2 regions of the Nocardioides sp. NPDC047086 genome follow, and region 1 is predicted to be linked to the other one. Evidence: riboswitches for the same ligand, from Rfam matches in the RefSeq annotation. Region 1 holds a riboswitch; the other holds the start of a gene.
What was found. Region 1 has a riboswitch for cobalamin ahead of cobN (cobaltochelatase subunit CobN). Riboswitches for the same ligand answer to the same signal wherever they lie in the genome.
Positions count from the first base shown of each region.

Region 1 (5,788 bases):
CTCGAGCGCGAGCCCGCCCGGGGCGGCGCCCTGCTCCATTCGCTGCGCGACGCCGACGCGGAGAGCTACGCGCTGGTGTGTGAGGCACTGGCGACGTACGACGTCCGCGGCCGGCTCGCCGAGATCGCGGCCCCGGTCCTGGCGGTCGCGGGTCTCGACGATGCCCCGACGCCGCCGGCCTCGCTGGAGGAGATCGCCGTCGGGGTGCGCAACGGGCGGCACGTCACGCTCGACGCCGTCGGCCACCTCGCTCCCGCCGAGGCCCCGCACGCCGTCTCCACCCTGATCACCTCCCACGTGACCGCGGCAGACCCGGCCTATGCGGCCGGGATGAACGTACGCCGCCAGGTGCTCGGCGACGCCCACGTCGACCGGGCCACCGCCGCGATCACCGACGTCAACCGCGACTACCAGGACCTGATCACGCGCTATGCCTGGGGCACCATCTGGACCCGCCCCGGCCTCGCCCGCCGTGACCGCTCGATCGGGGTGCTCACCGCCCTGGTCGCGGGGCGCCACTTCGAGGAGCTCGAGTTCCATCTCCGCGCCGCCCTCACCAACGGGCTGACGCGTGAGGAGATCATCGAGGTGCTCCTGCAGACCTCGATCTACGTCGGCGTACCCGCCGCCAACACCGCGTTTGCCGTCGCCAACCGCGTCCTGAACGAATGACCGTCCCGCTGGTCGAGCGCTGGCGCTCGCGGCTCGACCAGCGTAAGAACTTGGCCATGAAGCCACATTCCGCGACCGTCGTCGGCGCCGGGCCCAACGGCCTGGCGGCGGCGATCGTGCTCGCGCAGCACGGCGTGAGGGTCACGGTCCTCGAGGCCGCCGAGACCGTCGGCGGTGGCACCCGCACCGCCGAGCTGACCCTGCCCGGGTTGCGCCACGACATCTGCTCGGCGATCCACCCGCTCGGGGTGGCCTCACCGTTCCTGCATGGCCTCGAGCTGGAGAAGTACGGCCTGACCTGGCGTTTCCCCGAGATCCAGCTGGCCCATCCGGTGGACGCGAGCACGACCGCGCTGCTGCACCGCTCCGTCGAGGAGACAGCCGCCGGGCTGGGCGCCGACGGACGGCGCTGGCAGCAGCTGTTCGGCCCGGTCGTCCGCGGCTTCGACGCGATCTCGGAACACATCCTCGGCCCGATGGTGCGGCCCCCGCGGCATCCGTTCCGGCTGGCCTCCTTCGGGATGCGCGCCGCTCCCCCGGCCACTGTGCTCGCCCGGGCCTTCCGCGAAGAGCCGGCCAAGGCGCTCTTCGCCGGCTGCGCGGCGCACGCGTTCCAGCCGCTGGAGCGCCCGGGCACGGCCGCGGTGGGCACCATGCTCGTGGTCAGCGGGCATCGCTACGGCTGGCCCGTCGCCGAGGGCGGCTCCCACGCGATCACCCTCGCCATGGCGCAGCGGCTCGAGGAGCTGGGCGGCACCATCGTCACCGGCACCACCGTCCGTGACCTGGCCGACCTTCCGGACGCCGATGTGACCTTGTTCGACACCAGCCCCGGTGGCTTCGCCGACATCGTCGGTGAAGCGCTCCCCCAGCGGCCTCGACGGGCGATGCGGAGGTGGCAGCACGGCCCCGCGGCGTACAAGCTCGACCTGGCCGTACGCGGGCCGATCCCGTGGCGCGACCCGCAGATCGGCCGCGCCGGGACCGTCCACCTCGGCGGGACGAGCGCCGAGGTGGCGACCAGCGAGCGGGAGATCGGGGCAGGCAGGATGCCGGGGCGTCCGTTCGTGCTGCTCGGTCAGCAGTACGTCGCGGACCCGTCCCGCTCGGCGGGAGACCTCAACCCGGTCTGGGCCTACGCGCAGGTCCCGCACGCCTACGAGGGCGACGCCACCGACGCGGTGCTCGCCCAGATCGAGCGCTTCGCGCCCGGTTTCCGCGACCGGATCGTGGCGACCCACGTGACCACACCGGCCGGCTACGCGGCGTACAACCTCAACTACGTCGGGGGTGACATCTCCACCGGCGCCAACACCCTTCGCCAGCTCATCGTCCGACCCACCCTCACCGCCTACGAGACCGGCATCCCCGGGATGTTCCTCTGCTCCGCCGCCACCCCGCCCGGCGCCGGCGTCCACGGCATGTGCGGCTACCACGCCGCCCATCGCGCCCTGCGCCACCTGGCCGCGGAGAAACCGGGTGCCACCGGCGTACGTCCTGGATAGCGTCTGGCTCATGCCGCAAGCCCGCCTGCGCACCGAGCGCCTCGACCTGGTCCCGCTGAGCGAGGAGCATCTGCCGTTCCTGGTCGAGCTCAACTCCGACCCGGTGGTGCTGCGCTTCCTGTTCACCCGCGCACTCACGCCGCAGGAGACCGAGGAGCGGATGCACACCTGGATCCGGGTGGCGAAGGAGACCGAGGGGCAGGGCAAATGGATCGCGTACGCAGCCGGTGAGGCCGTGGGCCTCTACATGCTCGAGCCGCCCGACCATCCGCCCCGCACCGATGCCGCCGAGCTGGGCTACCGGCTCCCGCAGCGGCACTGGCGGAAGGGATTCGCGAAGGAGGGGTCGCGCGAGCTGCTCCGGCACGCTTTCGAGGACCTCGGCCTCGACACGGTGATCGCGCAGACGATGGCCGTCAACGAGGCCTCCCGGGCGACCATGGCGTCGGTCGGGATGAGCTTCGTGCGCAGCTTCCAGGAGGAGTTCGAGGAGCCGCTCGCCGGGCACGCCGACGGCGAGGTCGAGTACGAGATCAACCGCGAGACCTGGCTCGCGGGCCCCGCGGGGTAGGCTGCGAGCACGCTCGTGGCGCAGGAACCCGGTGAGAGTCCGGGGCGGTTCCGCCACTGTGACGTCCGTACCGCTGCTGGGCACGGGCACAGCCAGACACTGGCCGCGGGCAATCCGACCGATCGACGGGGCGAGAACCCCTAGGAGGAACTCGGCATGGCCGACCCTGCACGCGTACGCATCGCCCTTCTGTCCACCTCGGACACCGACCTGCTCTCAGCCCGTGCCAGCGGCGCCGACTACGCCTGGGCGAACCCGTCGCGGGCGACCGACCTCGAGGCCGTCGTCGCCGGCGCCGACCTGGTGGTCTTCCGGCTCCTCGGCTCGCCCAACGAGCTGTGGGAGGGCTTGAGCGCGGTCAAGGAGCGCGGCACGCCGGTGGTGGTCCTGGGCGGCGAGCAGCAGCCGAGCGCCGAGCTGATGGAGCACTCCACGGTGCCGATGGGTGTCGCCGCGGAGGCCCACCGCTATCTCGCCGAGGGCGGGCCGGCCAACCTCGCCCAGCTGCACGCGTTCCTCTCCGACACGGTCCTGCTGACCGGGTTCGGGTTCGAGCCGCCGGCGGAGGTGCCGGCGTGGGGGTTCGCGGAGCGTGTTGGTCATCTCGACAAGCTCGATACAACGCTCCACACGCCTTCGCCTAGCGGCTCGACCAGCGGGAAGGCTCGGATCGGGGTGCTCTACTACCGCGCCCACGAGACCAGCGGGAACACCGCCTTCGCGCACGCGCTGGCCGACGCCATCGACGCGACCGGCACGGCCACCGGCGTACCCGTCTTCGCGGGCTCGCTGCGCTCGGCGCCCGACGACCTCTACGAGGCGCTCGGCACCCTCGACGCGCTCATCGTGACCGTGCTCGCGGCCGGCGGCTCCGTGCCCGCGTCCGCCTCCGCCGGCGGTGAGGACGAGGCCTGGGACGTCGAGCGGATGGCGGCGCTCGACATCCCGGTGCTCCAGGGTCTGTGCCTCACCAGCTCGCGCGCGGAGTGGGAGGTCTCTGACGACGGCGTCACGCCGCTCGACTCGGCCAACCAGATCGCGATCCCGGAGTTCGACGGCCGGATCATCACCGCCCCGTTCTCCTTCAAGGAGCTCGACGAGCAGGGGCTCCCCCACTATGTCGCCGACCCCGAGCGCACCGCCCGCGTGGCCCGGATCGCGGTCAACCACGCCCGGCTCCGCCACACTCCGAACGCCGAGAAGCGCCTCGCGCTGGTGCTCTCCGCCTACCCGACCAAGCACGCCAGGATCGGCAACGCGGTCGGCCTGGACACCCCGGTCTCCGCAATCCGGATGCTGCGCCGCCTCCGCGAGGAGGGCTACGACCTGGGGCAGGACAACGAGGTCGTACGCCTCCTCGACGGCCCGGACGACACGGCCGCCGGCGATGCCCTGATCCACGCGCTGATCGCCGCGGGCGGCCAGGACGAGGAGTGGCTGACCAACGCGCAGCTCACCGACGCCCACGTCCGCATCTCCAAGGCGTCCTACGACGAGTGGACCAAGGATCTCCCTGCTGACCTACGCGAACAGATGGTCGAGACCTGGGGTCCGACGCCGGGCAACCTGTTCGTCAACGACGACGGCGAGCTCGTCCTGGCCACCCTCCAGGCCGGCAACATCGTCATCCTGATCCAGCCGCCGCGCGGGTTCGGCGAGAACCCCGTCGCCATCTACCACGACCCCGACCTGCCTCCGTCCCACCACTATCTGGCCGCCTATCGCTGGTTGGAGCACGGCTTCCGCGCCGACGCCGTCGTACACCTCGGCAAGCACGGCTCGATGGAGTGGCTGCCCGGCAAGAACGCCGCCCTCTCGGCGAGCTGTGGCCCGGACGCGGCGATCGGCAACATGCCGCTGATCTACCCGTTCCTGGTCAACGACCCGGGCGAGGGCGCCCAGGCCAAGCGCCGCGCGCACGCCACGATCGTCGACCACCTGGTCCCGCCGATGGCGCGCGCGGAGTCCTACGGCGACATCGCGCGGCTGGAAGGGCTGATGGAGGAGTACGACCGGATCTCCTCGATGGACCCGGCCAAGCTGCCCGCCATCCGCGGCGAGATCTGGCAGCTGATGAAGGCGGCCGAGCTCCACCGCGACCTCGGCATGGAGGAGCGTCCCGAGGACGACGACTTCGACGACTTCATGCTCCACATCGACGGCTGGCTCTGCGAGATCAAGGACGCCCAGATCCGCGACGGCCTGCACGTGCTCGGCGGCGCCCCCGAGGGCGAGGCGCGGATCAACCTGGTGCTCTCGATCCTGCGCGCCGCACAGGTCTGGGGCGGCGTCGGCGGCGCCGTGCCCGGTCTGCGGGCGGCCCTCGGCCTCAAGGAGGGCGCCGACACCCGGACCGTCGACGAGATCGAGACCCAGGCTCGCGCTCTGGTGGAGCGCATGGACGCGGCCGGCTGGGACCCGGCCGTCGCCGAGTCGCTCCACGACGACCCGGCCGTCCAGCAGGTGCTCGCCTTCGCCGCCGAGCAGGTGGTCCCTCGCCTGGCGAGGACGACCGACGAGCTGGGCGCCGTCCTGCACGCGCTGGACGGTGGCTTCGTCCCCGCGGGGCCCTCTGGCTCGCCGCTGCGGGGGCTCGTCAACGTACTTCCGACCGGGCGCAACTTCTACACCGTCGACCCCCGCGCGGTCCCGAGCCGGCTGGCCTGGCAGACCGGGCAGGCGATGGCCGACTCGCTGCTGCAGCGCTACCTGGACGAGACCGGCGACTACCCGACGTCGGTCGGGCTCTCGGTCTGGGGCACCAGCGCGATGCGTACGTCCGGCGACGACGTCGCCGAGGTGCTCGCGCTCCTCGGGGTGCGCCCCGAGTGGGACGAGGCGTCGCGTCGCATCACCCACCTCGACGTCATCTCGCTCGCCGAGCTGGGCCGGCCCCGGATCGACGTGACCGTACGCATCTCCGGGTTCTTCCGCGACGCGTTCCCGCACGTCGTCTCGATGCTCGACGACGCCGTCCGGATGGTGGCCGACCTCGACGAGCCGGCCGCGGACAACTTCGTCCGCGCGCACACCCTCGAGG
Region 1 covers NZ_JBEYUV010000021.1:88,032-93,819, forward strand. The annotation lists gene ABZ796_RS16415 (alpha/beta fold hydrolase) at 1-672, shown strand, start outside; gene ABZ796_RS16420 (NAD(P)/FAD-dependent oxidoreductase) at 729-2,177, shown strand; gene ABZ796_RS16425 (GNAT family N-acetyltransferase) at 2,188-2,748, shown strand; cobalamin riboswitch at 2,748-2,871, shown strand; gene cobN (cobaltochelatase subunit CobN) at 2,905-5,788, shown strand, end outside.

Region 2 (5,788 bases), on a different contig from region 1:
GCAGGTAGTACAGGCTCTTGATGTTCGGGTCGAGCAGCGCGAGCTTGTGGATCTTGCTGATGTACTGCGGGGTCGCGTCGGCCTGGAAGAACAGGTTGAGCGACTGGGCCTGGTCGATGTAGCCCTGCCGGTCGGAGGCCCGGGCGAGCAGGATCTCCTGGTCGATCTCGTAGCCGGTCTTGAAGACGTCCTTCTCGTGCTCATCGAGCCAGTCGACGTGCTGGACCGAGCCGCCGTTGTCGATGATGTCGGAGATGTGTGCCTGGTCGTAGACGCCACGCTCCTGCATCACCTCGACGAGGTTCTGGTTGGCCCGCGGCATCTCGCCGGCCGAGGTGGTCTGGTTCCAGACGTTGGCGACGTACGGCTCGATGCCCTGGCTCGTGCCGCCGACGATCACCGCGGTGCTCATCGTCGGCGCGATCGCCATCAGGTGGGAATTGCGCCGTCCGACGCACCACTCCGGGATGCCCGCGACCGAGCCCATCCACCGCGACGCGGCGTCGGCATGCGAGGAGATCCGCTCGAAGATGTCCTTGTTGAGCGCCGCCGCCTTGTCGGACTCGAACGGCACCCGCTGCTTCTGCAGGTAGTCGTGGTAGCCCATCACACCGAGCCCCAGGCTGCGGGCCTTCTCGGTGTAGCGCACCGCCCGCTCCAGACCCCGGATGGTGCGGGCCTTGCGCAGGAACGCCTCGGCGACCGCGTCGAGGAAGACGGTCGCGACGTACGCCGTGTCCTGGTCCTTCCACTCGTCATAGGTCGAGAGGTTCAGCGAGGAGAGCACGCAGGTGTAGGAGTGGTCCTCGTCGCTGAACAGGGTGATCTCCGAGCACAGGTTGGAGGCCTTGTTCTCCAGCCCGTTGGCCCGGTACGACTCGGTCTGGGCCGCGTTGACGGTGTCGACCTTCCAGATGTAGCCCTTGCCGAGCACCACCCGGATCTTCAGCACCCGCTGGTAGCGCTCGAGCGCGTCGCGGTCCCCGGCCAGCATCCGGTCGATGAAGGCCTGGCTGAAGATCCAGCCGATGTTCTTGTTGGCGGGCTCGCGGAAGATCAGGTCGGCGAGCTCGTAGAAGTCGGGGTGGTCCACCGGCAGGTAGCCCGCCCAGGAGCCGCGGCGGGTGGCGCCCTGGCTGATCTGGTTGGTCATCTCCACGAAGTTGCAGAAGACCGGCACCACGCCGTTGGCCTTGCCGTTGTCGCTGAACTTCGCGCCGCGAGGCCGGACGTCGCCGAGGTACGCCGAGGTCCCGAACCCGTTCTGGGAGAGGATCGCCGCCTCCTTGAGGGTCTCGTAGAAGCCCCAGACCGAGTCCTCGACGTACGAGCCCTCGCACGAGACCGGCAGACCGCGGTCGGTGCCGAGGTTGGACAGCACCGGCGTCGACGGGGAGAGCCAGCCCTTCCAGATCGCCTCGAAGAACCGCTCGGTCCACGAGACGCCGTCCTCGCGCGGGTACATCTCGTCGGCGAGGTCGCCGGCGGTGGCGGCGATGGTCTCGTAGCGCTCCCGGACGCTCTGGTCCGCGACGGTGTACTTCGCCTTGAACATGGCGTAGCCCGCCGTGGTCATGAAGGCCGGCACGGTGCCCTCGGCCTGCAGTGCCTTGCGCTCGGTGGAGAGCGCCTCCCAGTTGCTGTTGCTGCCCATTAGAAGCTGAACTCCGTCTCGCCGATGTTGCGGTTGTATTCGTTGCCGGTGACCTGGAAGAAGTCGTGGAACTGGGTGCCGTTGATGCCGTTGTAGAACCACTCGGCGATCGGGTTGACCTCGACGTCGAACAGCGGCTCCATCCGCATGTTCTGCAGCGTCATGTCGACCCGGGACTTCACGAACGCCTCCAGGTCGGCCTGGTCGATGCCGGCGATCGGACCGTGGGCGAAGAGCATCTCGACGATCCGGGCCTCGTGGACGTAGAGGTGCTCGGCCACGCTCCGGACACGGGCGAAGAGATCATCCCGCTCGGCCTCGAACTTGTCGGCGGGGACGGTGGCGGCGTACTCCTCCAGGGTGGTGTTGAAGAGCCAGGCGCCGCCGGTGGCGTGCAGGTTCTCGTCGCGGGCGGAGAAGTTGATCCCGCTGATCACGTTCTGCAGCAGGTTCTTGCCGCCGGACTGGAAGTGCTTGAGGAAGGCGAAGTTGGAGTAGAGGACGCAGTTCTCCATCAGCGTGAAGACGCTCAGCGCGTAGAGCAGGTCCTCATCGGCGATCGCGTCCCACACGAAGGCGATCCGCTCGGCCAGCACCGGGTCGTTCTTGTAGGAGTCGTAGAACTCCTCGGTGTCGATCATCAAGACCTTGTTGAGCTTCGCGTAGAACGGCGCGTGCATGTTCAGCTCGGCGAAGGAGAAGGCGTTGGTCATCATCTGGATCTCGGGCCGCGGGAACGCGTGGAAGAGCCGGTCGCCCCACACCTCGCCACCGAGGATCAGCTCGTAGATGGTGAAGAGCTTCAGCGTCGTCTTGACCGCGGCCTGCTCGGCGTCGGTCATGTTGACCAGGAAGTCCTGCTTGTCGTTCTCGACCGGGATCTCCTCGGCCGTCCAGAAGATGCTGCGCTGCTTCTTGGCCAGGTCCTCGGCCATCGGATAGTCGAAGACGTACGCCGACTTCTCGGTGCGGATCGGTAGACCCTCGGTGTCGATCATCTCATCAGCCCCCCTTTGCCCGCGGGCCCCGCGGCCCGCTCGGATGTCTCATGCATCCGTGCCGGGGCAGGAGAGGACGGCGTCGTACGCGCTCGATCCCCTGACCTTCCCTCGAGGTCGCGGACCCCACCATGAGGTGGGCACTGGCAGGTCTTCGGACTCGTGGGCGTCATCGTGCTCGGTCCTAGTGGCCGTCGCTTCCCAGGAGCCGGCTTGCTCCCAGTGCTTCGTGACGGCGGTCGTTCCCACTCACCGCTGCGGGGCAGTCCCGGACTCACACCGGGTTCCCTCTTGCCTCTCCCGCCCCGTTGCCGAGGAGGGAGAACCAGCTGCGAGGACCACTATATGCGGGAATTACACCAATGCAACTTCCTAGATGTTGTGCTTCGTCGTGTCGTCGGCAAAGTGGTCGAGACGTGCGCCGAGGGGGCGTGCTAGCCTCTGCGCCGAGTCGAACGCATCCTGATGGATGCCAGGGAACTCCGGTGTGAATCCGGGACTGGCGCGCAGCGGTGAGGGCGACGGCGACGCTAGGTAGCCACTGGGGACCGACTCCCTGGGAAGGCAGCGTCGCCGGTTGAACCCGAGTCCGAAAACCTGTCGGCTCAGATGTTCGTCATGGCCCTCGCGACCAGGGTCCAGAGGACCTGAGAGGCCGACCTGCGTGCTGACGCCGAGCCGTGAGACCCCGACCCTGATTTCACGCCCTGCCCGAGCCGGGAGACGACGGGTGCCGTTCGTGCCGCTGGTCGTCGGGCTGCTGCTCGCCTCGGCGCTCAGCGCTGTCGTGTCCGTGGCCTTCGGCTCCGAGCGGATCCCTGTCGGCGAGATCGTCGCGACCGTCGCCGACCGGCTCCGCGGTGAGGTGCCGGGGAGGTGGGACGTGATCGTGTGGGAGCTGCGCGTGCCGAGAGCCCTGATGGCGCTCGCGGTGGGCGCGGGCCTGGCCGTCGCCGGTGCCGGCATGCAGACGCTGGTCCGCAACCCGCTCGCCGACCCGTTCCTGCTCGGGATCAGCTCCGGTGCCTCGGTAGGAGCGACGGCGGCGATCACCACAGGTGCGCTGGCCGGTCTCGGCACCTATGCGGTCTCCGGCGGCGCGCTGGCCGGAGCGGTCGGCTCGGCGATGCTGGTCTGGCTGGTGGCCACCGCGCAGGGCGGGTTGACCCCGATCCGGTTGGTGCTCTCCGGGGTCGTGCTCTCCTCCGGCCTCTCCGCGATCGCCTCGTTCCTGGTCTTCATGAGCGACGATCCCCGTGCGGCCGACTCGGTGATGTTCTGGATGCTGGGCAGCGTCGGCGGCGCCAGCTGGGAGAAGCTGTGGCTGCCTGCGGCCCTCAGCCTCGTCCTGGGTCTCGGGATGCTGGCCCTGCACCGCTGGCTGGACGCTCTCGCCGCAGGCCCGGAGACCGCTTCCGCGCTCGGCGTGAACGTCGCGGCGCTGCGTACGACTCTCTTCGTCGCTCTGGCGGTGCTCGTCGGGGTCCTGGTCGCGGTCAGCGGTGGGATCGGGTTCGTCGGGCTGATCGTGCCGCACGCGGCCCGGCTGCTCGTGGGAGCGCGGCACCGGGTGGTGCTCCCGGTCGCGGCCCTGGGCGGTGGGGTGTTCCTGCTGTGGGTCGACGTGCTCGCCCGGCTGGTGGCGCGCCCGCAGGAGATCCCGTTGGGGGTGGTCACCGGGGTCGTCGGGGCGCCGCTGTTCCTCCTGCTGCTGGGCCGTGGCGGCTACCGCTTCGGCAGCGACCGATGAACGCCCCCGGGCCCCGGCCCGCGCTGCGGCTGTGCGGGGTCGCAGCCCGGCTGGGCCAGCGCGACGTACTTCACGACGTCGACCTGGAGGTGCCCGTCGGCACCCGCCTCGGGATCGTGGGCGTGAACGGTGTGGGAAAGTCGACCCTGCTGCGGATCCTCGCCGGAGTGCTGCGGCCGAGTGCCGGGCACGCCTACCTCGACGATGACTCCGGCGACCTCCGTGAGAGCGCCCGGATCAGCTCGCGCGAACGCGCCCGCCGGCTGGCGTACGTCCCCCAGGAAGAGGTCGCCTCCGCGGAGCTGCTCGTCGGTGAGATGGTCGCGCTGGGCCGGGTGCCACGCACCCGGCCGTGGTCCCGGGGCGGACCCCGGGAGCGCGAGATCGTGCGCGCGGCCCTCGATGCCGTCGGTCTGGCTGACCGCATCGACGATCCGTGCGACCGCCTCTCCGGCGGCGAGCGGCGCCGGGCGGTGATGGCCCGCGGCCTCGCGCAGGAGTGCCCGGTGATGCTGCTGGACGAACCCACCAACCATCTCGACGTCGCCTGGCAGCTGCGGCTGCTCCGGACCGTCGCCGAGCGGGCCGAGACGCTGGTCGCGACCATCCACGACCTCGACCTGGCGCTTCGCTCCTTCGACCGGCTCGCGGTCCTCGGGCGGCCGGCGGGCAGCGAGCCGGACAGCGGTCCGGCGACCGTCGTGGCCCATGGGCCGCCGGCCGAGGTGCTCGACACGATCCGGGTCGAGCACCACTTCGGCGTCGGCTCCGTCCAGGTGCCGCATCCAGATCTGGACCAGCCCCATCTGCTCATCCATCCCCGGAAGGACCGCTCGGCATGACCCATCCCATCACCAGACCCGTACGTCACCCCGGACTCGCCTGCCTCGCCGCGCTCGCGCTCGGCACCACGATCCTCACTGCCTGCGGGGCGGAGGAGACGGCCGCTGATGGCGCCTCCGGGCAGGGCGCGATCACCGTCGAGAACTGCGGCGAGAAGCTCACGGTCGACGAGCCGGTCACCGAGCTGTACGCCTACGACGGCGGGATCATCTCCATCGCCCTGGCCGTCGGTGCCCGCGAGGAGCTCGTCGCCGTGACCGGCCTGGCTCGGGACCAGCAGCTGCTCGAGCTCGCCTACCCCGAGGACCGGGTCGACGAGCTCCAGATCGTCGGTGATGACCACCCGACGCTGGAGACGGTCCTGGCGCTCGACCCGCAGATGATGTTCGCGGGCTGGGGCTACGGGTTCAGCGAGTCGCGCAACCTCGTGCCGGAGATGGTGCAGGAGCGGGGCATCGAGACCTACCTGCTCAGTGAGACCTGCCGGCAGGAGGACGGTGACCGGGGCACCATGGAGGCCTGGACGGCGCTGCGTACCGACCT
Region 2 covers NZ_JBEYUV010000073.1:297-6,084, forward strand. The annotation lists gene ABZ796_RS27300 (ribonucleotide reductase N-terminal alpha domain-containing protein) at 1-1,654, opposite strand, end outside; gene ABZ796_RS27305 (ribonucleotide-diphosphate reductase subunit beta) at 1,654-2,652, opposite strand; cobalamin riboswitch at 2,780-2,997, opposite strand; cobalamin riboswitch at 3,088-3,272, shown strand; gene ABZ796_RS27310 (iron ABC transporter permease) at 3,383-4,402, shown strand; gene ABZ796_RS27315 (ABC transporter ATP-binding protein) at 4,399-5,244, shown strand; gene ABZ796_RS27320 (ABC transporter substrate-binding protein) at 5,241-5,788, shown strand, end outside.
Region 2: it holds a riboswitch for cobalamin, as region 1 does, so the genes downstream of both, ABZ796_RS27305 (ribonucleotide-diphosphate reductase subunit beta) here and cobN (cobaltochelatase subunit CobN) in region 1, are expected to answer to the same signal.